2 regions of the Stenotrophomonas sp. 05L413 genome follow, and region 1 is predicted to be linked to the other one. Evidence: riboswitches for the same ligand, from Rfam matches in the RefSeq annotation. Region 1 holds a riboswitch; the other holds the start of a gene.

Region 1 (11,388 bases):
AGCGCGAAGATGAACTGCACGGCCCGCGACGTCTGGAAGGTGCGATGGGAGAAGTAGCGGTGGTAGAAGGCCGTGATCGCAAACATGCGCACCGCGTACAGCGCGACCGCCACGCCGACCGCGACCCACGACACGCCCACCCAGATCACCGCCAGGCAGGCCAAGTGCATCGCCGCGAACGGGATGGCCCGCACCCAGTCCACGCGCTGTGGCTGGCCGGTTGCGGCAGCCGCATCCGTGCTGGTATCGAACCAACGCCACAGCGTGGCCCAGCGGCGTCGCTGTGCGGTGCGTCCTGCGTCGGGGGTGGGGCTGACCGACATGACTCGCTTCTCCTGAGGCGTTATCAGGAGATACGACAGGGCACGGCGTTTGGATGCACGGATCCGGAAAAAAACCGCGACTCCGTGCGATTACAGGTTGGCGATGTCGCCCTTGGCGATGATCGGGCCGGTCGGAATGCCTTGCGGCGCACCGGTCGACGGTTCCAGTGTGATCGCCAACACCGAGCCGTTCACAAGTGCATCACGCAGCGTGTCCGGCACGGCGACAGTATGCGCGCGGTCGATGGAGACCAGGCCCAGCGAACGCGGGGCGCCGCCGGCCGGGATCAGCCACAGCTCGGGGGCACGGCCGGCCGCATCGGCCGCGGCCGGGACCGGCACCATCAGCACCTTGCCCTGGGCCTTGTCGACGGACGCCAGCCAGCCCGGCGTGCCATCGTCGTGCAACAGCGGCGTGACCGGCTTGGTGGCCTGCTCCGGCTCGGCCGGTGTCGTCGGCGGGGTCGGCGTTACCGCCACCGGCGAGGGCGAAGGTGCGGTCGGCTCCAGATCGCGGCGGCTGAACACCGCGACCAGTGCCAACGCGGCGGCAAGCGCGGTCATGCCCTGCCAGAAACCGGTGCGCTGCCACACCCGCGGCGAGGCGGCCGTTGCGGCTGGCCAGCCGAGCGAGGTGCGGATGCGCGGCCACAGATGCGCGGGCACCGCTTCGGTACCGAGCGACTCGAGCAGGGGCGCAAGGCGGTTCTCCCACTGGGCCACCAATCGCGCGAAGCCGGGATCGCTGGCGATGCGGCGTTCAACCTCGGCACGCTGGGCGGCATCGAGTACGCCCAGCACGTATTCGCCGGCCAGGATGTCGGCGTTCGGCGGCTCGCCGTCGTCTTGCAGATCGTGGAGGTCGCGAACGTTCATCGTTCCAGGCACACCCGCAGTTGACCCAGCCCGCGGCGGACCCAGCTCTTCACCGAGCCCAGCGGCGAACCGATGCGGCGCGCCAATTCTTCATAGCTCGCGCCATCGAGGAAGGCCAGCCGGATCAAGGATCGCCGGCGCGGTTCCAAGGTTTCCAGGCACGCCTGCAGGCGCTCGTGGTCGGAGGCCTGCTCGGCGGCAACGGCAGGCTGTGGCGCGAGATCGGGAATCTCCTCCGCCACCGACAGATCATCCAGCGCGCGCGGCGGCGCGGCCCGCAGGCGGTCGATCGAGCGGTTGCGCGCCATCATCGACAGCCAGGTCATGGCCGCCGCCTTGGCGCGGTCGAACTGCGCCGCCTTGTTCCAGACCGTGGTGAAGACGTCCTGCAGTACCTCTTCGGCATCGCCGCGGTCGCGCAGCACGTGCAGGCAGATCGCGAACAGGCGGCCAGAGGCCAGCTGATAGACCGATTCGAAGGCCTGGCGATCGCCGCCGGCGACCCGGGCGAGCAACTCGTCCAGACGGTGGGATGCGGCGGTGGCGGCAGCGTCCAGCTCGGGCATCGCAGGCTCAATGTCGATAACGGGCGTATCGGCATCGTCCTTGCTTGCGAGGCTGGCTGCAAGGGGGCGCTCAGGCACCGCATGTCTTCACCAGCGGCTGCGTACGCGCGGCGGACAACTCGGCCGCAGGCGTGGCAACGGGAGCCGCCGGAAACTCGACCCGCACCTGCGGGTACTTGCCCTTCTCATCGCGGACGTTGCCGGTGCCGGTGAACTGCAGCAGCCGCTGGTCCGCGGTGGCATAGATCAGGGTGACCGGGGGCACCGCGAAACCGAACCACGCATCGAGCTTCATCTGCAGCTGCTCGGCAGGTTGACCCTGCCAGGTCACCGCACCCGTGCGTTGCACTTTCAGCGGCACCAGGCGCTGACGGCTGGGCAGCAGGAACTGGAACGCCACGCTCTGCCCCGCCTGCAACGCCGCCCAATGGCTGCGCACCGCCGCGTCGAAACCGGCATCCACCACCGCGCCCGGCGGAACCGCGATGGCGCGGCTGAATGTCGGTGCCTGCGCGCTGGCACGGACCGATACCTGGCGGGTAGCGGCACCGCCGCGCACGCCTTCCTGATACCCATCGCGGCCATCGTCCAAGGTGAAATCAGGCGTCTGCGGGCTGCCCTGCGGGGTCATCCACTTGCGCGCAAACGGGCGCCCGTCGCTGCAGCGGTACAGCACCAGCCGCGACTGTGCGCTTGCCGGCCCCTGCAGCCAATGGGTCTCGCGGTAGAGCAGGCGCCCATCGGCGGTGGCGTACGCGCGGCCTTCCTGGCGCTGCACGGTCTGCGCGGCGGCACTCACGGGGGCGGCGATCACCGACAGCAGCAGGATCAGGCAGGGCAAGGGCTGGCGCATGGGGGTCCAAACGGGCGGGCTTGCAGGGAGATACGCAGTTGACGGTGGTTTGGATGCAGTGGGGTGAATCGGGCAGACGACTTGACCATCGCTCGCCTTCGGCCTACCTTGTGCTCGCCGAAGGTATCCATCGCTTCATTCAGATGAAGGGATGGATTTAAACGGGAATCCGGTGAAGGCGCCTCGCGCGCCCATTCCGGAGCTGCCCCGCAGCGGTGAATGGAAACGACTCCTGCCAACAGCACTGGGCCTTCGCGCCTGGGAAGCGGCAGGTACTAGGTGGGCGCCCGCGCCCGTGTCCATCAGCCCGAATACCGGCCCCGGCCGGAGGACATGACCGTCCTCCGATTCGACCTGGAACGTCCGCGGGGAGGTTGCCGGGGCCTGCCGCCATGCCGCCTGCATGGCGCTGCCCCCGTGCGTCCGCTTCACGGCATCCGGTTCGCCCGCGGGGGCGAAGGTCGCTGGCGGGGCGGAACGGGCTGCAAGGCCCCGGACGGCGCGCGGTTCCTTCGTTCCTCAATGCCCCTACGCAATGAGGACACGTTCCAATGACCACTGTTACCAATTTGGGTTTTCCGCGCATCGGCGCCAAGCGCGAACTCAAGCGCGCGCTCGAAGCCTTCTGGTCCGGCGAGAGCACCGCCGCGTCGCTGCAGGACACCGCGGCCGAGCTGCGTGAACGCCACTGGCAGCTGCAGCGCGAGGCCGGCGTGGATGTGCCGCCGAGCAACGATTTCAGCCTGTATGACCAGGTGCTGGATGCGGCCTTCCTGTTCGATGCGATCCCGACCCGCTACCGCGCGCTCGCCGATGCCGAGCCGCTGAGCGGCTATTTCGCGATGGCGCGTGGCCTGCAGCGCGATGGCATCGACCTGCATGCGCTGGAAATGACCAAGTGGTTCGATACCAACTACCACTACCTGGTGCCCGAACTGCACGCCGGCCAGACCTTCACGGTGCGCGGCGACAAGCCGCTGGCCGAATACCGCCAGGCCAAGGCGCTGGGGATCGAGACCCGTCCGGTGCTGATCGGCCCGGTGACCTTCCTGCGTTTGTCCAAGACCACCGACGGCAGCAACGCACTGGACCTGCTGGATGCACTGCTGCCGGTGTATGTGCAGCTGCTGGGCGAGCTCAAGGCGGCCGGCGCGGCGTGGGTGCAGCTGGATGAGCCGCTGCTGGTGCAGGACCTGGACGAGGCCACACGTGCTGCCTACGAGCATGCCTACGCGGTACTGGCCCAGGCTGCCCGCCCCAAGGTGCTGGTGGCGACGTACTTTGGTGCGCTGGAGGACAACCTCGCGCTGGCCGCCTCGCTGCCGATCGATGGCCTGCATGTGGATCTGGTCCGTGCGCCGGAACAGCTCGATGCGGTGATCAAGGCGCTGCCGGCCGGTCGCGTGCTGTCGGCCGGGCTGGTCAACGGCCGCAACATCTGGCGCACCCACCTGGACAACGCGCTGGTGCTGGCGCGCTACGCGCACGGCCATGTCGGCAGCGATGCGCTGTGGCTGGCGCCGTCGTGTTCGCTGCTGCATACCCCGGTCGATCTGGACCACGAAAAGAAGCTCGATGACGAACTGCGCAGCTGGCTGGCGTTCTCCCGGCAGAAGCTCGGCGAGCTGCGCGTACTGGCCGACGCGATCGATGCACCGGCGCGTGCCGAAGCACCGCTGGCTCATTCGCGTGCGTGCATCGAATCGCGCCGTCGTTCGCCGCGCGTGCACAACACGGCCGTCGCCGCGCGCCTTTCCTCGCTGACCCCGGCCGATGCACAGCGCCACAGCCGCTACCCGCAACGCCACCTGGCCCAGGCCGCCGCGCTGAAGCTGCCGCGCTTCCCGACCACCACGATCGGTTCGTTCCCGCAGACGCTGGAGGTCCGTGAGGCGCGTGCCCGCAACAAGGCCGGCAAGCTCTCCGATGCGGACTACGATGCGTTCCTGGCCACCCAGACCGAGCACTGCGTGCGCGTGCAGGAGCAGATCGGGCTGGACGTGCTGGTGCACGGCGAGTTCGAGCGCAACGACATGGTCGAGTACTTCGGCGAGCAGCTCGATGGCTTCGCCTTCACCAGGAATGGCTGGGTGCAGAGCTACGGCTCGCGCTGCGTGAAGCCGCCGGTGATCTTCGGCGATGTGACCCGCCCTCAGCCGATGACGGTGCGCTGGTCGCAGTACGCGCAGTCGCTCACCCAGCGGCCGATGAAGGGCATGCTGACCGGCCCGGTGACGGTGCTGCAGTGGTCGTTCGTGCGCGATGACCAGTCGCGCGCGGATACCTGCCGCCAGATCGCGCTGGCCCTGCGCGATGAAGTGACCGACCTGGAAGCGGCCGGGATCGGCGTGATCCAGATCGACGAGCCGGCGATCCGCGAAGGACTGCCGCTGCGCCGCGCGCAGTGGCGCGAGTACCTGGACTGGGCAGTCGAAGCCTTCCGGATCAGTGCCAGCGGCGTGCGCGATGCGACCCAGATCCACACGCACATGTGCTATTCCGAGTTCAACGACATCATCCACTCGGTGGCTGCGATGGACGCGGACGTGATCTCGATCGAAACCTCGCGCTCGCGCATGGAGCTGCTGGATGCCTTCGTGCGCTTCCAGTATCCCAACGAGATCGGCCCGGGCGTGTACGACATCCACTCCCCCCGCGTACCCGACAAGGCCGAGATGCTGGCACTGCTGCGCAAGGCCGCCGAGGTGCTGCGTCCCGAGCAGATCTGGGTCAACCCGGATTGCGGCCTGAAGACCCGTGGCTGGCCGGAAACCCGTGCCGCGCTGGAAGCGCTGGTGGCCGCCGCGCGCGAACTGCGCGAGGAAACCGCCGACGCCAACGCCGCCTGATCCGACCCTTGTAGACAGCCCCAAGGACCCCAGCGCCGCCGTTGCCGGCGGTGGGGTCGACGAGAAACGCATGAACCCGCATGACCTGACACCGATCGACCGCCCGACCCTGTCCCTTCCCGACGGCCACACCAGGCTACTGCTGCATTCCTGCTGCGCGCCGTGCTCGGGCGAAGTCATGGAGGCGATCACCGCCTCCGGCATCGACTACACGATCTTCTTCTACAACCCCAACATCCACCCGGTGAAGGAATACGAACTGCGCAAGCAGGAGAACATCCGCTTCGCCGAGAAGCATGGCGTGCCGTTCGTCGACGCCGACTACGACACCGACAACTGGTTCGCCCGCGCCCGCGGCATGGAGAACGAACCCGAGCGCGGCATCCGCTGCACGATGTGCTTCGACATGCGCTTCGTGCGCACCGCGCTGTATGCGCACGAGAACGGCTTTGCGGTGATCAGCAGCTCGCTGGGCATCTCACGCTGGAAGGACATGAACCAGATCAACGATTGTGGCCACCGCGCCGCCGCACACTACCCGGGCATCCAGTACTGGGATTACAACTGGCGCAAGGGCGGCGGCGCCGCGCGGATGGTGGAGATCAGCAAGCGCGAGCAGTTCTATCAACAGGAATACTGCGGCTGCGTGTACTCACTGCGCGACGCCAACCGCCACCGTCGCGAGACCGGCCGCGAGCGGATCAAGCTGGGCGTGCTGTACTACGGCGACGGGACCTCGAAGCAGGGCGACGCCGACTGACCGTTGCGGGGGCGTCGGCTAGACTGGACGCCCCCACAGCCGTGAAGCCGCCATGAGCCGTTACCCCGCCGATGTCGCGTTGGTCGTGATCGACCTGCAGCCGGACTTCATGCCTGGTGGCGCACTGGCCTGCGTGGACGGCGATGCGATCGTACCGGGCATCGCCGCGGTGCTCGCCGAACGCCGGTACGCCACCGTGGTGGCGACCCAGGACTGGCACCCGGCCGACCACGCCTCCTTCGCCAGCCAGCACCCGGGGCATCTCCCGTTCGAGGCGATCCTGCTGCACGCGCAGCCGCAGACCCTGTGGCCGGATCACTGCGTACAAGGCAGCGACGGCGCCGTGCTGCATCCGGGCGTGGACTGGACGGTGGCCGACCTGATCCTGCGCAAGGGCACCCGGCGTGAGGTGGACTCGTACAGCGCCTTCCGCGAGAACCATGGTCCTGACGGCACCCGCCCGGCGACCGGCCTGGCCGGGTGGCTGCACGAACGCGGCATCCGCGAGGTGCACGTGTGCGGTCTGGCGCGCGATTACTGCGTGTTGTGGAGCGCGCAGGATGCGGTGAAGTCCGGGTTCCGGGTGAAGTTCCATTGGGACCTGACCCGGCCGGTGACCGAGGCCAATGATGGGATGGTGCGCGAGGCGTTGGCCAAGGCGAAAATCGCGCTGATCTGACGGGCGAGTCAAGGCGCCGGCCGGAACGGCGTACCGACCAACGGTCGGTACCTACCGGATCAAAGAACGACCGTCTGGTGCCGGCCGGCACTACCGGAGTGTCGTACCCACCAACGGTCGGTACCTACCGGTCAGCGGAACACGACCGTGCGATGCCCGTTGCGCAGGATCCGGTGCTCCACATGCCGCCGTACCGCGCGCGCCAGTACCTGCGATTCGGTATCGCTACCCAGCCGCACCAGATCGCGTGGCGTCATCGCGTGATCCACGCGCGCCACGTCCTGCTCGATGATCGGGCCTTCGTCCAGATCCGGGGTCACATAGTGCGCGGTGGCGCCGATGATCTTGACCCCGCGCGCGTGTGCCTGGTGGTACGGCTGTGCGCCTTTGAAGCTGGGCAGGAAGCTGTGGTGGATGTTGATCGCGCGCCCGGCCAGCGCCTCGCACAGGCGCGGCGACAGAATCTGCATGTAACGCGCCAGCACCACCAGGTCGATCTGCTCGCGCTCGACCAGATCGATGATCTGCTGCTCCTGCACGGCGCGGTTGTCCGCGTTGACCGGCAGGTGATGGAACGGCACGCCGTAGGAGCCGGCCAGGGCAGCGAAGTCCTCGTGATTGGAGGCCACCGCCGCGATATCCACCTGCAGCTGCCGGCTGTGCGCGCGGAACAGCAGGTCGTTGAGGCAATGCCCCTGCTTGCTCACCAGCACCAGCAGGCGCGCACGACGGCGGGCGTCATGCAGCTGCCAGTCCATCCCGAACTCGGCGGCCAGGGTGGCCATGCGGGCTTCCACGTCGCCCAGTGACTGCTCGGCGGCACGGTCGAAATGCACGCGCAGGAAGAACCGGCCGCTCTCGTCGTCGCCGAACTGCTGGGCATCGAGGATGTTGCAGCCCAGCTCGAACAGCAGGCCGGACACACGGTAGACGATCCCGGTACGGTCCGGGCATGACAGGGTGAGGATGGAATCGGGGCGCATCCGACCAGTGTAAGCGAGCACCGCCGGGCTGCGGACGATGCTCTCAGATGCAACCAAGGGCAGCGGGCCCCGCGACTACACCGACACCGGATCCACCTTCTCCACATCGATGCCATAGCGGTCGATCGCCACCTGCAGCTGGGCCCGTTCGATCCGGCCCTCGTCGGCCAGCGACTTGAGCGCGGCGAGCACGATGAAGTGGCGGTCCACTTCAAAGAACGTACGCAGTGACTCGCGCGTATCCGAGCGGCCGAAGCCATCGGTGCCCAACGCAGTGAAGCGGCGGCCGTCGATGAAGGGCCGGATCTGGTCACCGACGATCTTCATGTAGTCGGTGGCCACGATCACCGGGCCCGGGTGCGCGGCCAGGCATTGCTGCACATATGGCACCCGCGGCTCCTCCACGGGGTGCAGCAGGTTCCAGCGCTCGGCCGCCAGGCCATCACGGCGCAGTTCGGTGAGGCTGGTGGCGCTCCACACATCGCTGGCGATGCCGAAGTCCTGCTGCAGCAGCGTCGCCGCGGCTTCGACTTCGCGCAGGATCGCGCCGCTACCCATCAGCTGCACGCGCAGCGCGGGGTCGCTGTCGGCGGCAGCGGGATGCAGCAGGTACAGGCCCTTGAGGATGCCTGCTTCGCTGCCTTCGGGCAGTGCCGGGTGCGGATAGGCCTCGTTGAGCACGGTGATGTAGTAGTAGATGTCTTCCTGGTCCACGTACATCCGGCGCAGGCCGTCCTGGATGATCACCGCCAGTTCGAAGTTGTAGGTGGGATCGAAGGACACACAGCTGGGGATCACCGAGGACAGCACGTGGCTGTGGCCGTCGTCGTGCTGCAGGCCCTCGCCCATCAGCGTGGTGCGGCCGGACGTGGCGCCGAGCAGGAAGCCGCGGGTACGTGCATCGGCAGCCGCCCAGGCCAGGTCGCCAACGCGCTGCAGGCCGAACATCGAGTAGAAGATGTAGAACGGAATCGTGGCCAGGCCGTGGTTGCTGTACGCGGTACCGGCGGCGATCCACGAGCAGATCGCGCCGGATTCGTTGATGCCCTCCTGCAGGATCTGGCCGTCCTTGGCTTCCTTGTAATAGCTCAGCTGGCCGGCGTCCTGCGGGGTGTACAACTGGCCGAGGTAGGAGTGGATGCCGATCTGGCGGAACAGGCCTTCCATGCCGAACGTGCGTGATTCATCGGGAACGATGGGAATGATCAGCTTGCCCAGTTCGGGGTCCTTGAGCAGCGTGGTGAGGATGCGCACGAAGCCCATCGTGGTGGACTGGCCACGTTCGCCACTGCCCTGCAACTGGGTGGCGAACGCCGACAACGCCGGCACTGGCAACGGATCGACGTGGGTCACCCGCGCGGGCAGCTGGCCGCCCTGGGCCTGGCGACGCTGCGCGAAATAGCGCTCCTCGGCACTGCCCGGCGCGGGGCGCAGGTACGGCATGTCTTCCAGCTGGTCGTCGCTGACCGGCAGATCGAACCGGTCACGGAACGCACGCACGGCATCGACGCTCATCTTCTTGAGCTGGTGATTGATGTTCTGCCCTTCACCGGCCTCGCCCATGCCGAACCCCTTGACCGTCTTGGCCAGGATCACGCTCGGGCGACCATTGCCGGCGACGGCCTGCGCGTAGGCGGCGTACACCTTCTGCGGATCGTGACCGCCGCGGGCGAGCGCCCAGATCTCGTCATCGCTCAGGTCCGCGACCAGCGCCAGCAGTTCGGGATACCTGCCGAAGAAATGCTCGCGCACGTAGGCACCGTTCTGCGACTTGAAGGTCTGGTAGTCGCCATCCACGCATTCCATCATGCGCTGGCGCAGCAGGCCGGTGCGGTCCTTGGCCAGCAGCGCGTCCCAGCCGCCGCCCCAGATCACCTTGATGACATTCCAGCCGGCGGCGCGGAAGGTGCCTTCCAGTTCCTGGATCACCTTGGCGTTGCCGCGCACCGGGCCATCCAGCCGCTGCAGATTGCAGTTCACCACGAACACCAGGTTGTCCAGGCGCTCGCGGCCGGCCACCGAGATCGCGGCCAGCGATTCGGGCTGGTCCATTTCGCCATCGCCGAGGAACGCCCAGACCTTGCGGCCCTGGTGCTCCTTCAGCCCGCGGTATTCCAGATACCGCATGTAGCGCGCCTGGTAGGCAGCGGTGAGCGGACCCAGCCCCATCGAGACGGTGGGGAACTGCCAGAAGTCCGGCATCAGCCGCGGGTGCGGATACGAAGACAGACCCTCGCGATCGGATTCGCGGCGGAAGTTGTCCATGCGTTCCGGTGCGATGCGGCCTTCGACGAACGCGCGGCCGTAGATGCCGGGCGCCGAATGGCCCTGGATGTAGATCATGTCGCCATCGAAGGTGTCGGTACGGCCACGGAAGAAGTGATCGAAGCCGACGTCGTACAGCACCGCCGCGGACTGGTACGTGGCGATGTGGCCGCCCACGTTGGAGTGTTTGCCGGCGCGCAGCACCATGACCATCGCGTTCCAGCGGATCATCGCGTTGAGGCGGCGCTCGATGCCGAGATCGCCCGGATAGGCCGGCTGGCGCTCGACCGGAATGGTGTTGGTATACGCCGTCCAGACGCGGCCATGCAGATCCCCATGGCGGGCCGTGTCCAGCTCGGTCAACTGGTCCATCAGGTAATGCGCGCGCGGGCGGCCGGCGGCGTGGATGACCGCCTCCAGCGACTCACGCCATTCCTGGGTTTCCTGCGGGTCGGTATCGAGGGGGGCGAGCGCTGGGTTCATGTCATCTCCGGGGAAGGCGGCCAGGCCGTGCGCAGGACGCGACGGCAGCGGGGGCGGCACAGCGCGGACGCGGCGTCGCCCGGGCAACAGAGCCGGGCGAGCGGGCAACCTGGCGGTTGCGGGACAGGCACGATAAGCAGGGGGCCGCAGGGCGGGTAGACCGGATGGGCTTGGCGCTTTATAAAGAAATTCTTTCCAATGGAGCGCGAGAATGGCGGCCAGCATGAACATTCTCCAGTCAATCCGCAGCTTCATCCGGACCGCCGACGCCGGCAGCCTGGCCGCAGCCGCGCGCACGCTGGGGGTCAGCCCGGCAGCGGTCGGGCAGAACATCGCCCGGCTGGAGGCCCATCTGGGCGTGCGCCTGCTCAACCGCACCACCCGTACCCTGGCCCTGACCGAGCGCGGTGCGCTGTACCTCGCCCAGGTGCGCCACATCGAGCGCGACCTGCAGCGCGCCCAGGCCGCCGTGACCGACCTCGATGCCACGCCTGAAGGGCGGCTGCGGATCGCCAGCAGCACCGCGTTCGGCCGGCACGCGCTGGCCCCGTTGCTGCCCGCGCTGCAGGCCCGCTTCCGCCGCCTGGCGATCGAGCTGCTGCTCACCGACCGCAGCGTCGACCACGCGCACGAAGACGTGGACGTGAGCATCCGGATCGAACCGCAGCTGGAGGAAGGCCTGGTGGCCCGGCCGATCGCGCAGGTGCCGTTCGTGTTCTGCGCGGCACCGTCGTATCTCGCGCGGGCCGGC
Region 2 (11,388 bases), on a different contig from region 1:
TCATTACGCGCAGTTTTACGCCGGAGTCGCCGCCGGATTCGTTGGAGGAGCTGCGCGATATTGCGTTGGGGTTGCGGGCGCGGGTGGAGTTGCCGTTGGAGACGCGGTATCGGTTGGTGGGGGTGGGGTTGGGGGGCTTCCGGGAGCGGGAGGTGGTGCGCCAGCCGGGGTTGTTTGATCATCTGGGTGATGGCTGACGGCTTTACTGTTTGCGGCAACGGCAACGGCAACGGCAACGGCAACGGCAACGTCAACAACTGATGCGCTGGTGTGCGGGTGGTGAGGGTTTGGGACGACGCGGGTGGGGTATCGGGACCCGCTGCAAGTACGTCCCTGTAAGCTCGTGTGTTGCCATCCATGGCAACACACGGTCCCGATACCCCACCCGCGCCGTCCCTCCGACACAGGTCGGTGCGCAGAGAGGAAACGCGTCGCGCTTTTCAATGTGCGCAATGACGTTGGCTTCTACGAATGCGCGATTACGGCCACTGCATTTCTCCCTTGGCTACTTTCGCGCTCAGTTCCAATGAGCTCTCGCCGGCCAGGTTCGGATAGCGTTTTTTCATGGCGGCGATCAGTGCGTTGGCATCTTTGCTGCGTGCGGTTTCTTCGTCGAAGGCGCGGATGTAGTTGGCGGTGAAATCCACGGCGCTGATGTCCAGGGCGGCATCGGCTGCGTAGTGGCCCGGGATGACGCGGGTGGGGTTCAGGGCTTTGATCGTGGCCAGTGTCTGCAGCCAGTGCGCGTGCGATTGGGCGCTTTGGGTGTCGGCCATCCAGACGTGTTCGCCGGCGACGATGGGGATGCCGCCGAGGAGGGTGCGCAGGGCGGGAATCCACAGGACGGTGCGGTCCGGGGTGGGGCCGGTGAGGCCGATGATCTTGATCGGTTGGCCTTCGAGGGTGAGGGTGTCGCCGTCCAGTGGGGCGGGGATGACGATGCGGCTCGGCTTGCCTGCGCCCATCTGGGGGCCCCAGAACGCGAGTTTGGCGGCCTGGGTGGCGTTGATGTGGGCGACGGTGGCGGGGGTGGCGAGGATGCGGGCGTCGGGGAAGGCGTCCTGCAGGGTGGCCAGGCCGAAGTAGTAGTCGGGGTCGCCGTGGCTGATGTAGATCGTGGTCAGGCGTTTGCCCGAGTCACGGATGCGCTGGACCAGCTGCGCGGCATCGGTGGCGGCGAACTGGGCATCCACGAGCATGGCGTCATGGCGGCCGGTGATCAGGGTGGAGGAAACCGCGAAGAGGGCGTCGTCTCCGGGGTGGTAGGGCTGCACTGCCAAGGGGGCGTCCTGCGCGGGTGCGTTCGCGGCGGGGCGGGCAGGGCTGGTAGCCGGGGTGAGGGCGGTGAGGCCGGTGATCAGAGCGAGGCTGAGGGCCAGGGTGGTGCGGGAGAGCGTGGGCATGGGGGCGGTTCCATCCAGTGCCCCGGCGGGGATCGCCGGGGCGGGCAGGGCTCAGTACGCGACGGTGGCGATCTGGCGCAGGTATTGCGGGGTTTCGATTTCGCTGACGAAGGCGTCGGCGTAGTCGGGGTAGCTGATCCGGCTGTGGCCGTCATCGCCGACCAGGAAGTTCTTCGCTTGGGTGCGGAAGCCGCCGCGCTGCGGGCCGGGGCCGATTTCGGCGGCCGGGGAGTAGAACGTCCAGTCGAGGTCGTCTACGGCGCGCAGCTGCTTCAGCGTCTCGCGGGCGGCCAGGGCGACCGGCTTGTAGGCATCCGGGAAGCCCTCGGTGTCCACCAGCTGCACACCGGGGGCGACTTCCAGGCTGCCGGCGCCACCGACCATGATGAAGCGGGGCACGCCGGCCTGGCGCGCCGCGGCGACCAGGGCGGCACTGGTGGTGGTCACCGTGGCGGGGTCATCGCCCGGGCGCGGGCCGAAGGCGCTGGCCAGGACGTCATGGCCGGCGATCACGGCGGCCAGCGCGTCTGTGTCATCCAGCGCGGCCACGGCCAGCTGGGCGCCGTCCAGTTCCGCCGGGAGGTCGGTCTCACGGCGGACGATGGCGGTGACCTGGTGGCCGCGGGCGAGGGCCTGGCGGGTGATTTCACGGCCGATGTTGCCGGTGGCACCAACGAGAGCGATTTTCATGGGGGAACGTCCGTTGAGGAAGGATGGCCAGCGTATGCCTCTGGAATCGAACGAAAAACCGCGTATAACGGCCTAATTTGTTGCACGGATCGATCAAATGGACCGGATGACTGCCATGAACGTGTTCGTCGAGGTAGCCGAGCGTGGCAGCCTGACCGCTGCGGCCGAGGCGCTGGAGATGTCGCGGGCGATGGTGACGCGCTATCTGGCCGAGGTGGAGCGCTGGCTGGGCGCGCGTCTGCTGCACCGGACCACGCGCCGGATCAGCCTGACGGGGCCGGGAGAAGCGGCGCTGCTTCGCTTCCGGCAGATGCTGGCGATCGGCGATGAACTGCACGCTGAGCTGGCCACTGACAACCCCGAGCCACACGGGCTGATCCGGGTGACCGCGAGTGTTTCTTTCGGGCAGCTCCACCTGGCCGCGGCGGTGGCCGAGTTCGTCAAACGCCATCCGCTGACGCGGGTGGAACTGCTACTCGTCGACCGGGTGGTGAATCTGGTGGAAGAGCGGGTGGACATCGCCGTACGCATCTCGCGCGCGATCGACCCGAGTCTGATCGCGCGCCATCTTGGGCCGTGCCGGTCGGTGTTGTGTGCGGCGCCGTCGTACGTGGCCGAGCGCGGTGCACCGGGCTCGGCCGATGCATTGGCCGCGCATAACTGCCTGACCCACCACTACGTGGGCAAGAGCGTGTGGCACCTGCAGCGCGACGGGCGACAGATCGCGGTGGCGGTGGGCGGCAACATCAGCGCCAATGAAGCATCGTTGCTGCTGGAAGCCGTACGCGCCGGTGCGGGTATCGCCATGTTGCCGATGTACCAGATCGCGCCGCTGCTGCGTTCGGGCGAACTGGTGGCCGTGCTGCCCGACTACGCGGTGGAGACGCTGGGGCTGCACGCCGTGTACGCCTCGCGCCGGCAGCTGCCGACGATCATGCGCAGCTTCCTGGATTTCCTGGTGGAGCGTTTCAGCAGCCCGCAGTTCCTGGCGTTGCTCTGAGTGCCTGGGGTCAACGGCGCATGAGCAGAGCCGTGGCGGTGCCGCCGTACAATGGGGCTCCCACGTCGTTGAAGTGAGTGTCGTCTTGTCGTATCCGTATCCGTTGGTGGTGTTCGATCTGGATGGCACGCTGGTGGACAGCGCGGCCGATATCGCCGAAGCGCTCAACCGCACGCTGCAGGATTGGCAGTTGCCGCGCGTGCCGGAGGCGACGGTGTTGACGTGGATCGGTGATGGCGTGCGGCGGCTGGTCGAGCAGGCGTTTACCGCGGCCGGCAGCGATATCGATCTGGACGAGGTGATGCCCGGTTTCATGCGGCACTACGAGGCGTGCCTGTTGCGCAGCCCGCGCCTGTTTGATGGCGTGACCGAGACGTTGGCGGCATTGCGCGAACGTTCGGTGACGCTGGCGATCTGCACCAACAAGCCGTCCGCACTGGTGGCGCCGCTGCTGCAGCACTTCGGTCTGCAGGACGTGTTCGCACTGGTGCTGGGTGGGGATTCCCTGCCGGAGCGCAAGCCGAATGGTGCGCCGTTGCGGCATATCGCGGCGCACTTCGACGTGGCTGTCGAGGCAGCGTTGATGGTGGGTGATTCGATCACCGATTACCGCGCGGCGGTGGATGCAGGCATGCCGGTGGCGCTGGTGCGCTATGGGTATCCGCGTGGGCTGGATCTGGACAACGTCGAGGCGGTTGCCGTGGTGGATGATCTGCGGGAATTGCTGGTGTTGTAAGGCGTTCGAGCGTGTGCCGACCAACGGTCGGCACCTACCAGGTTCAATGATTGTGCCGACCAACGGTCGGCACCTACCGGAGGTGGGACGGCGGCAGTGCCGCCGTCCAGATCCCTTACTTCGGCTGGTAACGCACGCTCAGGCGGTACTCGCGGCCGGGCTGGTTGTACCAGGCGACGGTTTCGTAGTCGCGGTCGAACACGTTGCTGACCCGGCCCAGTACGGACCAATCGCGGGTCAGCGCGTATTCCAGGCGCAGATCCACGGTGCCGTAGCCGCCCAGGCGCACGGTGTTGGCCGCATTGTCGTACCGCTTGCCGGCGCCGTTGGCGGTGAGGCCGGCGCGGAAGTCACCGAAACGGCGATCGACGTCCAGACGCGCGGTGTTCTGTGCGCGGCGGGCCAGCCAGTTGTCGAACTGCGCGCTGCCGTCGGTGCGGTTGCGCGGGTCGGTGTGGCTGAGTTGTGCGTTGAGGTCGAATCCGGCGACGGTGATCGCACCGGTCAGTTCGGCACCGCGGATGCGGGCCTTCTCGACCTGCGACATCATGAAGGTGGTCGCGTTGTAGGTGATCAGGTCATCGATGCGCGTTTCGTATACGTCCAGGCCCCAGCGCCAGCCATCACCCTGCTGGGCGATGCCGATGTTCGCGCTCTTGGATGTCTCCGGATCCAGGGTCGGCACGCCGCTCCACGGGTCGTAAAGGTCGCTGAAGGTCGGGGCCTTGAACGCGGTGCCGTAGCTGGCGTTGAGGCGGAACCCGCTGCCCAGCTCCAGGCCCCAGCCGAGGCTGCCGGTGGTGTGGTTGCCGAACTGCTCGTTGTCGTCGTTGCGCACGCTGGCCTGCAGGTGGTGCGCGCCGAAGCGGCCCTGGTACTGCACGAACACGCCGGTGTTGTCGCGGCTGTCGACCAGGTAGCCGGCGCTGCTGCCGTCCAGGTTGTCCTGGCTCCAGTCCACACCGGCGCTCAGCAGCTGGCCATCAGCGATGCTGATGTCGGCCTGCACCGAGGCACTGTCGCGGTGGGTCTGTGCATTGCCCAGCCAGGTATCACCGTTGAAGTTGTCCGATTCGTTATCGGCGCGGCCGACGTTGACCGTCAGGTTCAAGCGCTCGCTCGGCGTGTAGCGCAGCTTGCCGCCGAGTACCTGCTGCAGCGTTTCGGAGTAGTTGTAATAGCCGTCGTAATGGTTCTCGCCTTCGGCGCGCAGGGCGGTGCCCTCCACGCTCAACGTGTCCGTCAGGGCATAGCCACCGCGCAGGCTCATGGACAGGTTGCGGTAGCCATCGCGGTCGGGCTCGTCGGCGCCGCAGCCGGCGAAGGGCGACACCGAGCCACGGCAGGCGTTGATGCCATCGGTGTGCTGGTAGGCGATGTCGGTGCCGAACCAGCCACGCTCACCGCTGCCGCCGAAGCCACCGCTGGCCTCGCGCAGGCCGTTGCTGCCACCGCCGAGCTGCAGGTGCGGCGCGAACTGGCCGGCGTTGCGGCGGGTGAAAATCTGGATCACGCCGCCGATCGCATCGGCGCCGTACAGGCTGGACTGCGGGCCACGCACGATTTCGATGCGCTCGATCTGTGCCAGCGGCAGATCCTGGATCATCGCCAGGCCGAGGTCGCCCGTGTTGATGCGCACGCCATCGACCAGCACCAGGGTGTGGGCCGAGTTGGTGCCACGCAGGAACAGCGAGCTCTGCTTGCCCAGGCCGCCGCTGTTGTTGAGGTTGATGCCGGCACGGCCGCGCAGCAGATCCTGCAGCGACGGCGCCTGGCTGCGCTCGATCTCGGCGCGGTCGATCACCTGCGCCGGTGAGATGCTGTCCTGCAGGGCGATCGGGGTACGCGTGGCGGTGACCAGCACCTGGTCCAGCGCGGTGGCGTCGTCCTGTGCGGCGGCCAGCAGGGGCAGGGCCGAGAGCACGGCCAGGGAAAGAACGCGGGTTTGCAGCTTCATCGATGACTCCATGCACCGCGCACGCCCGCGCGGCAAGGGGTGGGGATGATCGCGCTGTAGGGAGGTTCGACGGTGGGCGGGCGCGCGCAGGCGCCAGCTTGCCGCCGCCATGCCCGCCGCATCGCAACCAGTCGTCTTCCAGGCCGGTCTCCGGGCTCGCGGGTCGATGGCGGTGCCATCGTGCCAGGCGCCTTCCCATGCCGGAGCACAGTGGCGTATTGCCTGGTGTTTCCACGCTTACCGTTGCGGGGGCAGCGCCGGAGTGGCGGCGTGGCACAGGGCCTGACGCGTCACCGGCTTCCCGTTTCAACCTGGCGGCATTGCAGCCCCAGGTCACCTGAAAGTGGGCGCAGTCTAAGCCATCCGCCGGGCCCATGGCGCGCACCGGTTAGAATGCGCCTCGCTTTTTCGATGTGATCTCCATGACCCCAACGTGGTTGCAGCACCCCGGCACCGACGCCCGTGACCCGCACCGGCCGGACGCAGCGGGCAGCAGACGGGGCGCGGCATGATCCTCGATCTGATCCGCCACGCCAGCACGGGCCGCGACGATCATCTTGATGGCCGCACCGATCCGCCGCTGCACGAGGGCGCGACCGACGCCCTGTGCGCGCGCTACGCCGGGCTGCCCTGGCAGCGGGTGCTGTCCTCGCCTCGGCAGCGAGCGCTGTTGACCGCCGAGGCATTGGCCTTGCCCCACGCGGTGGACGTGGAGGCCGATGAGGAATGGGAAGAACTGGATTTCGGCGACTGGGACGGGCTCGCGCTGGAGGCGCTGCCGATGGATGCGCTGTCAGCGTTCCATCTGGACCCGCACGCCAACCCGCCGCCGCATGGCGAAAGCTGGGGCCACTTCGAGCGCCGCATCGCGCGTGGACTGCACCGGCTGCTGGATGAGCCCGAGCCGGTCCCGACCCTGATCGTCAGCCATGGCGGACCGCTGCGGATGGTGCTGTCGCAGGTATGCGGCCTGCCGATGGCGATGTGCTGGGCGCTGCGCATCGATCACGGCACGCGGCTGCGCCTGCGCGTGGAGCGCGAGGACGACCGGCTGTGGGGCGAACTGCTGGAGCTGCAGCAGGTATGAGGCGCGCGGCTACCGACGGTGTGTCGGTAGCCGTGGATCAGCGGTTGTCATCGTCCATCTCGAACGGCGGCGCTTCGTCGCCGTCATCGTCGCGATGCTCCACGGTGCGGTCGTAGACCGGGCCGGAGGCGGGCGGCGCCTTCTTCAGCGGCTGGTCGGCGATGATCGCTTCGTACTCGGCCACCAGCACGGTGCGGCGCGCCTCCGGCAGTTCCTGCCAGTGGCAGTCCTGCAGCGCACCTTCCAGCGAGTAGAGCAGGTTCAAGCTGGGCTTGAAGCCGGCGCGGCGCACTTTGACGAAGGCACCGACCGCGCCGACCGCCACCAGATCTTCCGGCGTACGCAGACCGACCTGGCGCAGCCATGCTGCGCTCTTCGGGCCGATGTTGCGCAGCTTGACGCCACTCATCCCAAAGCCTCGACGAACACCGCGGCGATGGCTTCCAGCCCGGCCTGGTCCTCGGCATCGAAGCGCGCCAGCGAGGGGCTGTCCAGATCGAACACGCCGACCAGCTCGCCGTGGTGGACCAACGGCACCACCAGTTCCGAGCGCGAGGCCGAGTCGCAGGCGATGTGGCCCGGGAATGCATCGACGTCTTCGATACGCTGGGTCACCCGCTGCGAAGCCGCGGCGCCACACACGCCCTTGTCGAGTGGAATGCGCACGCAGGCGGGCAGACCCTGGAACGGGCCGACGACCAGCTCCTTGCCATCGAAGAAATAGAAGCCGACCCAGTTCAGGTGCGGCAGGGCGTGGTAGACCAGCGCCGACAGGTTGGCCGCATTGGCGATGCGGTCGCGCTCGCCGTGCACCAGGGCGCGGGCCTGGGCCAGCAGCTGGCCGTACTGTTCCGGCTTGCTGCCGGTGAGCGTGGAGGTATCGAACATGGCCGCAGTCTACCAAGCGCAGCGGTTGGGTGCCCCCGGGGCCGGCCGAACACAGCGGACCGCACCGCAGCGCTGCCGGGACGGCGGATAATGGCGCGTTTCCGCCCCCGGTCGTCCCCATGCCCCTGCCTGCGCCGCGCCCTGCCGCCCTGTTCGTCACCGGTACCGACACCGGCATCGGCAAGACCTTCAGCAGCTGTGTGCTGCTGCATGCCCTGCGCCGCCACGGCGGCACCGCGGTGGGCATGAAGCCGGTCGCCAGTGGCTGCGAGCGCACGCCCGAGGGCCTGCGCAACGAGGACGCCACGGCCCTGCTGGCCGCCAGCATGCCGATGCCCGCATATGACGACCTCAACCCGTTCGCGCTCGAGCAGCCGCTGGCCCCGGAGATCGCCGCGGCGGAGGCGGGCGTGCAACTGTCGCTGGCGCCGATCGAGGCCGCCTTCGCGCGCCTGCGCGCCAGCGCGGACACGGTGGTGGTCGAGGGCGTCGGCGGCTGGCTGGCGCCGCTGTCGGCCAGGCTGGACCAGAGTGATCTGGTGCACGCGCTGGCGCTGCCCGTGGTGATGGTGGTCGGGCTGCGGCTGGGCTGCCTCAACCATGCGCGGCTGACTGCCGAGGCGATCGCGGCCCGTGGCGCGCGCTGCATCGGCTGGATTGCCAACGACGTGGACCCGAGCATGGCACGCCGCGACGAGAACGTCGCACTGCTCACCGCGCGGCTGCCGATGCCATGTTGGGGGCGCCTGCCGTATGCGCCGGGCGTGGACCCGGCCCGCCTGGCGGACCGGCTGGTGTTCTGAGTGTCAGGTGCCTGCGCGCGTCTGCAGGGCGGTCGCCAACCGGCCGACCGTGGCGATCGCGCCGAGGAAACGCGCGTCGAGTTCCTGGCAGCATGACAGGCGCAGGCAATGCCGGTAGCGGGCACCGCGCGAGTACACCTGGCCGGGCATGAACACCACGCCCTCGGCCAAGGCCTGCTCGAACAGCTCCCCGGCATCGATCGCGGCAGGCAGCTCCACCCACAGCAGGAACCCGCCGGTCGGCTGGGTGGCCGACGTGCCGGGCGGGAAGTGCTGCGCGATCAGGCCACGCACGTGGCTGACCTGGTCGCTGTAGAGCCGACGCAAGCCCCGCAGATGATGCTCATAGTTGCCGGCCTCCAGGAACGCGGCAACCGCGTCCCCGAGCAGGCGTGATTCTGCGCCGGAAGAATGGAACTTCAGCAGCTGGATATCGGCGGCGAAGCGGCCACCGTCGAGCCAGCCGATGCGGTAGTCCGGTGCCAGCGTCTTGGAGAAGCCGCTGCAGACCATGATCCAGCCATCGCGGTCAAAGCTCTTGGCCAACGGCTCCAGCGGTTCCTTGAACTGCAGTTCGGCGTAGACCGCGTCTTCGATCAACGGCACCTGGTAATGGTTCACCAGCGCGGCAAGGCGCTGCTTGTTCGGCACGGGCATGCTGCCGCCGAGCGGATTGTGCACGGTCGGCATGGCCATGATCGCGGCGATGCCGCCGGCGGCGAGCAGCGCTTCCAGTGCATCCAGATCGAGTCCGTCGCGCGGATGGGTGGGCAGCTCGATCGCGCGCAGGCCCAGGCTGCGCAGCAGCGGGTAGATGTTGAAGTAGGAGGGCGCTTCGATCGCCACCGCATCGCCGGGTTGGGTCACCACGCGCAGCGCAAGCTGCAGGGCTTCCATCGCGCCATGCGTGAGCACCAGCCGGTCCGTGGTGGTGTGCAGCCCCAGCCGTGGCCCACGCTGCACGATCTGCGTCAGCAGCCGTGCCGCACCGTTGGGACGTGCGTAGGTCTCCACCGTGGTGGCGGCCCGGCGCAGTACCTGCGCGGTGGTGCGTGCCAGCTGGGCACCGGGATAGAAACGCTTGCCGCGCGGGCCGGCGAACGCCAGATCGACGATGTCCGGTTGCTGCTGTGCGGCCAGTACGCGGGCCATCATCGCCTGCTGCGAGGGTGCGGTCGGTGGTGAGGGCGCCTGCCGCAGCGACTGGGTCGGTTCGGGCAGGCGCGGGCTCACCACGAAGCCCGCCTTGGGCCGCGGCAGCACCAGCCCGGCATCTTCCAGCTGCCGATACGCGGCGATCACCGTGTTGAGGCTGAGGCTGCGCTGTGTCGCCAGGCCGCGCAGCGACGGCAGCCGGGTGCCGACCGGCAAGCGACCACTGCGGATCGCATCGGCCATTTCATCGGCCAGGGACTGGTAGAGGTTGGTCGCCATCGGCATCTGCATCCACGGGTATCTGTAACCGTGCGGATGCCAGCCATCTGCATCTGTATCCGCCTCGGGACGCAGCCTACCATGGGGCTCGATGACTTCCCTCGCGCACGGCAGAGCGATGTGTGCCGTGCGTCTTTTCTTCTGGTTCCCCGCGTGATCAGCGCGCCGAAATGGTGGTGCTCACCAGGCGCGGCTGCTCGCGGTACAGCGCCGGGTACTGCTGCTTCAGCGCGGCCACCTTGGGCAGGTCGTTGATCCGGATGTACAGCGATTCCGGATGCAGCGTGAGGTAGTTCTGGTGATACCCCTCGGCGGCGAAGAACGGCTTGCCGCCATCGACCTGGGTCACCACCGGCGCGGCGTAGGACCTGGCCTGCTGCAACTGGGCGATATAGGCGCGGGTGGCATCGCGCTGCGCCGCGTCGTCGGCATAGACCGCCGAGCGGTACTGCGTGCCTCGGTCCGGGCCCTGCCGGTTGAGCTGGGTCGGATCATGCGCCACCGAGAAGAACACCTGCATCAGTTGGCCATAGCTGACCTGGGCCGGATCGTAGGTGACCTGCACCGCTTCGGCATGGCCGGTACCGCCGCCGCCGACGCGCGGGTAGGTGGCATTCGCCGCACTGCCGCCGATGTAGCCGGAGAGCGCGTTGTCCACGCCCTTGATGTGCTGGAACACGCCCTGCACACCCCAGAAGCAGCCACCGGCGAATACCACCTGTGCACGCTTCACACCGGGTTGGCGCAGGTCGGCCTTGCCTGCAGGTGGCGGCATCGCCGCGGCTGTGATGGCTGCGGCGGCGTGTGCCGGTCGATCCAGACCCAGCACCACGCTGGCGGTGAGTGCCGCGATAGCGACAGCGATGCCGCCTGCAACGAGTTTGTCGACTGCGATCTTCATGCGATGGCTCCTCACCCAAACGTAAAGGCGTAGGCGTGCACGCCCGGATCGAGGAACTCGATCTCGAAGGTGCGCTCCTGCACGGCGCCGGACTGGCGGATCAGCTGATACAGACGGTTTTCATCCACGCGGCCGTCGCCGTCGGCGGAGATGTCTCCACCGGCCGCAGCGCCGGGCGCCTGCCCGTCGATGCGCACGCGGAACCGGACCGGCTTGCCGTCCTCGCCCGGCGCCAGCACCAGGTGCAGGTCGCGCGCATGGAAGCGGAAGGCGATGCGGCCGCCGCGTGTCTCCAGCCGGGCGTCTTCGTTGCCCACGGTCCAGCGCCCGGCCAAGGCCCACTGGTTGTGCTGAAGGGTGGCAGGCACGGTGTAGTCGGCAGGCTTATCCTGGTGCAGGCCACCGGGCGAGGCGAAGTTCTCGGCACGCGCATGGCCGAGGTAGGTCTCCGGTGATTTGAGGTTGCTCATGTCGGCCTGGCGCGCCACG

Evidence for each region. A riboswitch is a leader RNA that binds a small molecule or an ion and turns the genes downstream of it on or off. The one in region 1 is predicted to bind cobalamin.
Region 2: linked by a shared signal. The riboswitch ahead of btuB (TonB-dependent vitamin B12 receptor) and the one ahead of metE (5-methyltetrahydropteroyltriglutamate--homocysteine S-methyltransferase) in region 1 are both predicted to bind cobalamin.

What each region holds. Positions count from the first base shown of each region.
Region 1 covers NZ_JBFTOL010000005.1:296,756-308,143, reverse strand. Annotated here, with positions in the region: gene AC1DIQ_RS13320 (acyl-CoA desaturase) at 1-323, opposite strand, end outside; gene AC1DIQ_RS13315 (anti-sigma factor) at 414-1,199, opposite strand; gene AC1DIQ_RS13310 (sigma-70 family RNA polymerase sigma factor) at 1,196-1,765, opposite strand; gene AC1DIQ_RS13305 (hypothetical protein) at 1,836-2,618, opposite strand; cobalamin riboswitch at 2,722-2,955, shown strand; gene metE (5-methyltetrahydropteroyltriglutamate--homocysteine S-methyltransferase) at 3,170-5,467, shown strand; gene AC1DIQ_RS13295 (epoxyqueuosine reductase QueH) at 5,538-6,227, shown strand; gene AC1DIQ_RS13290 (nicotinamidase) at 6,280-6,906, shown strand; gene purU (formyltetrahydrofolate deformylase) at 7,038-7,889, opposite strand; gene aceE (pyruvate dehydrogenase (acetyl-transferring), homodimeric type) at 7,965-10,637, opposite strand; gene AC1DIQ_RS13275 (LysR substrate-binding domain-containing protein) at 10,861-11,388, shown strand, end outside.
Region 2 covers NZ_JBFTOL010000006.1:237,447-248,834, reverse strand. Annotated here, with positions in the region: gene dinB (DNA polymerase IV) at 1-197, shown strand, start outside; gene AC1DIQ_RS14865 (MBL fold metallo-hydrolase) at 480-1,403, opposite strand; gene AC1DIQ_RS14860 (NAD(P)-dependent oxidoreductase) at 1,455-2,093, opposite strand; gene AC1DIQ_RS14855 (LysR family transcriptional regulator) at 2,191-3,093, shown strand; gene gph (phosphoglycolate phosphatase) at 3,179-3,829, shown strand; gene btuB (TonB-dependent vitamin B12 receptor) at 3,945-5,786, opposite strand; cobalamin riboswitch at 5,911-6,142, opposite strand; gene AC1DIQ_RS14840 (histidine phosphatase family protein) at 6,295-6,873, shown strand; gene AC1DIQ_RS14835 (TfoX/Sxy family protein) at 6,911-7,282, opposite strand; gene AC1DIQ_RS14830 (GAF domain-containing protein) at 7,279-7,761, opposite strand; gene bioD (dethiobiotin synthase) at 7,881-8,564, shown strand; gene AC1DIQ_RS14820 (aminotransferase-like domain-containing protein) at 8,568-9,998, opposite strand; gene msrA (peptide-methionine (S)-S-oxide reductase MsrA) at 10,156-10,899, opposite strand; gene AC1DIQ_RS14810 (cytochrome c biogenesis protein DipZ) at 10,911-11,388, opposite strand, start outside.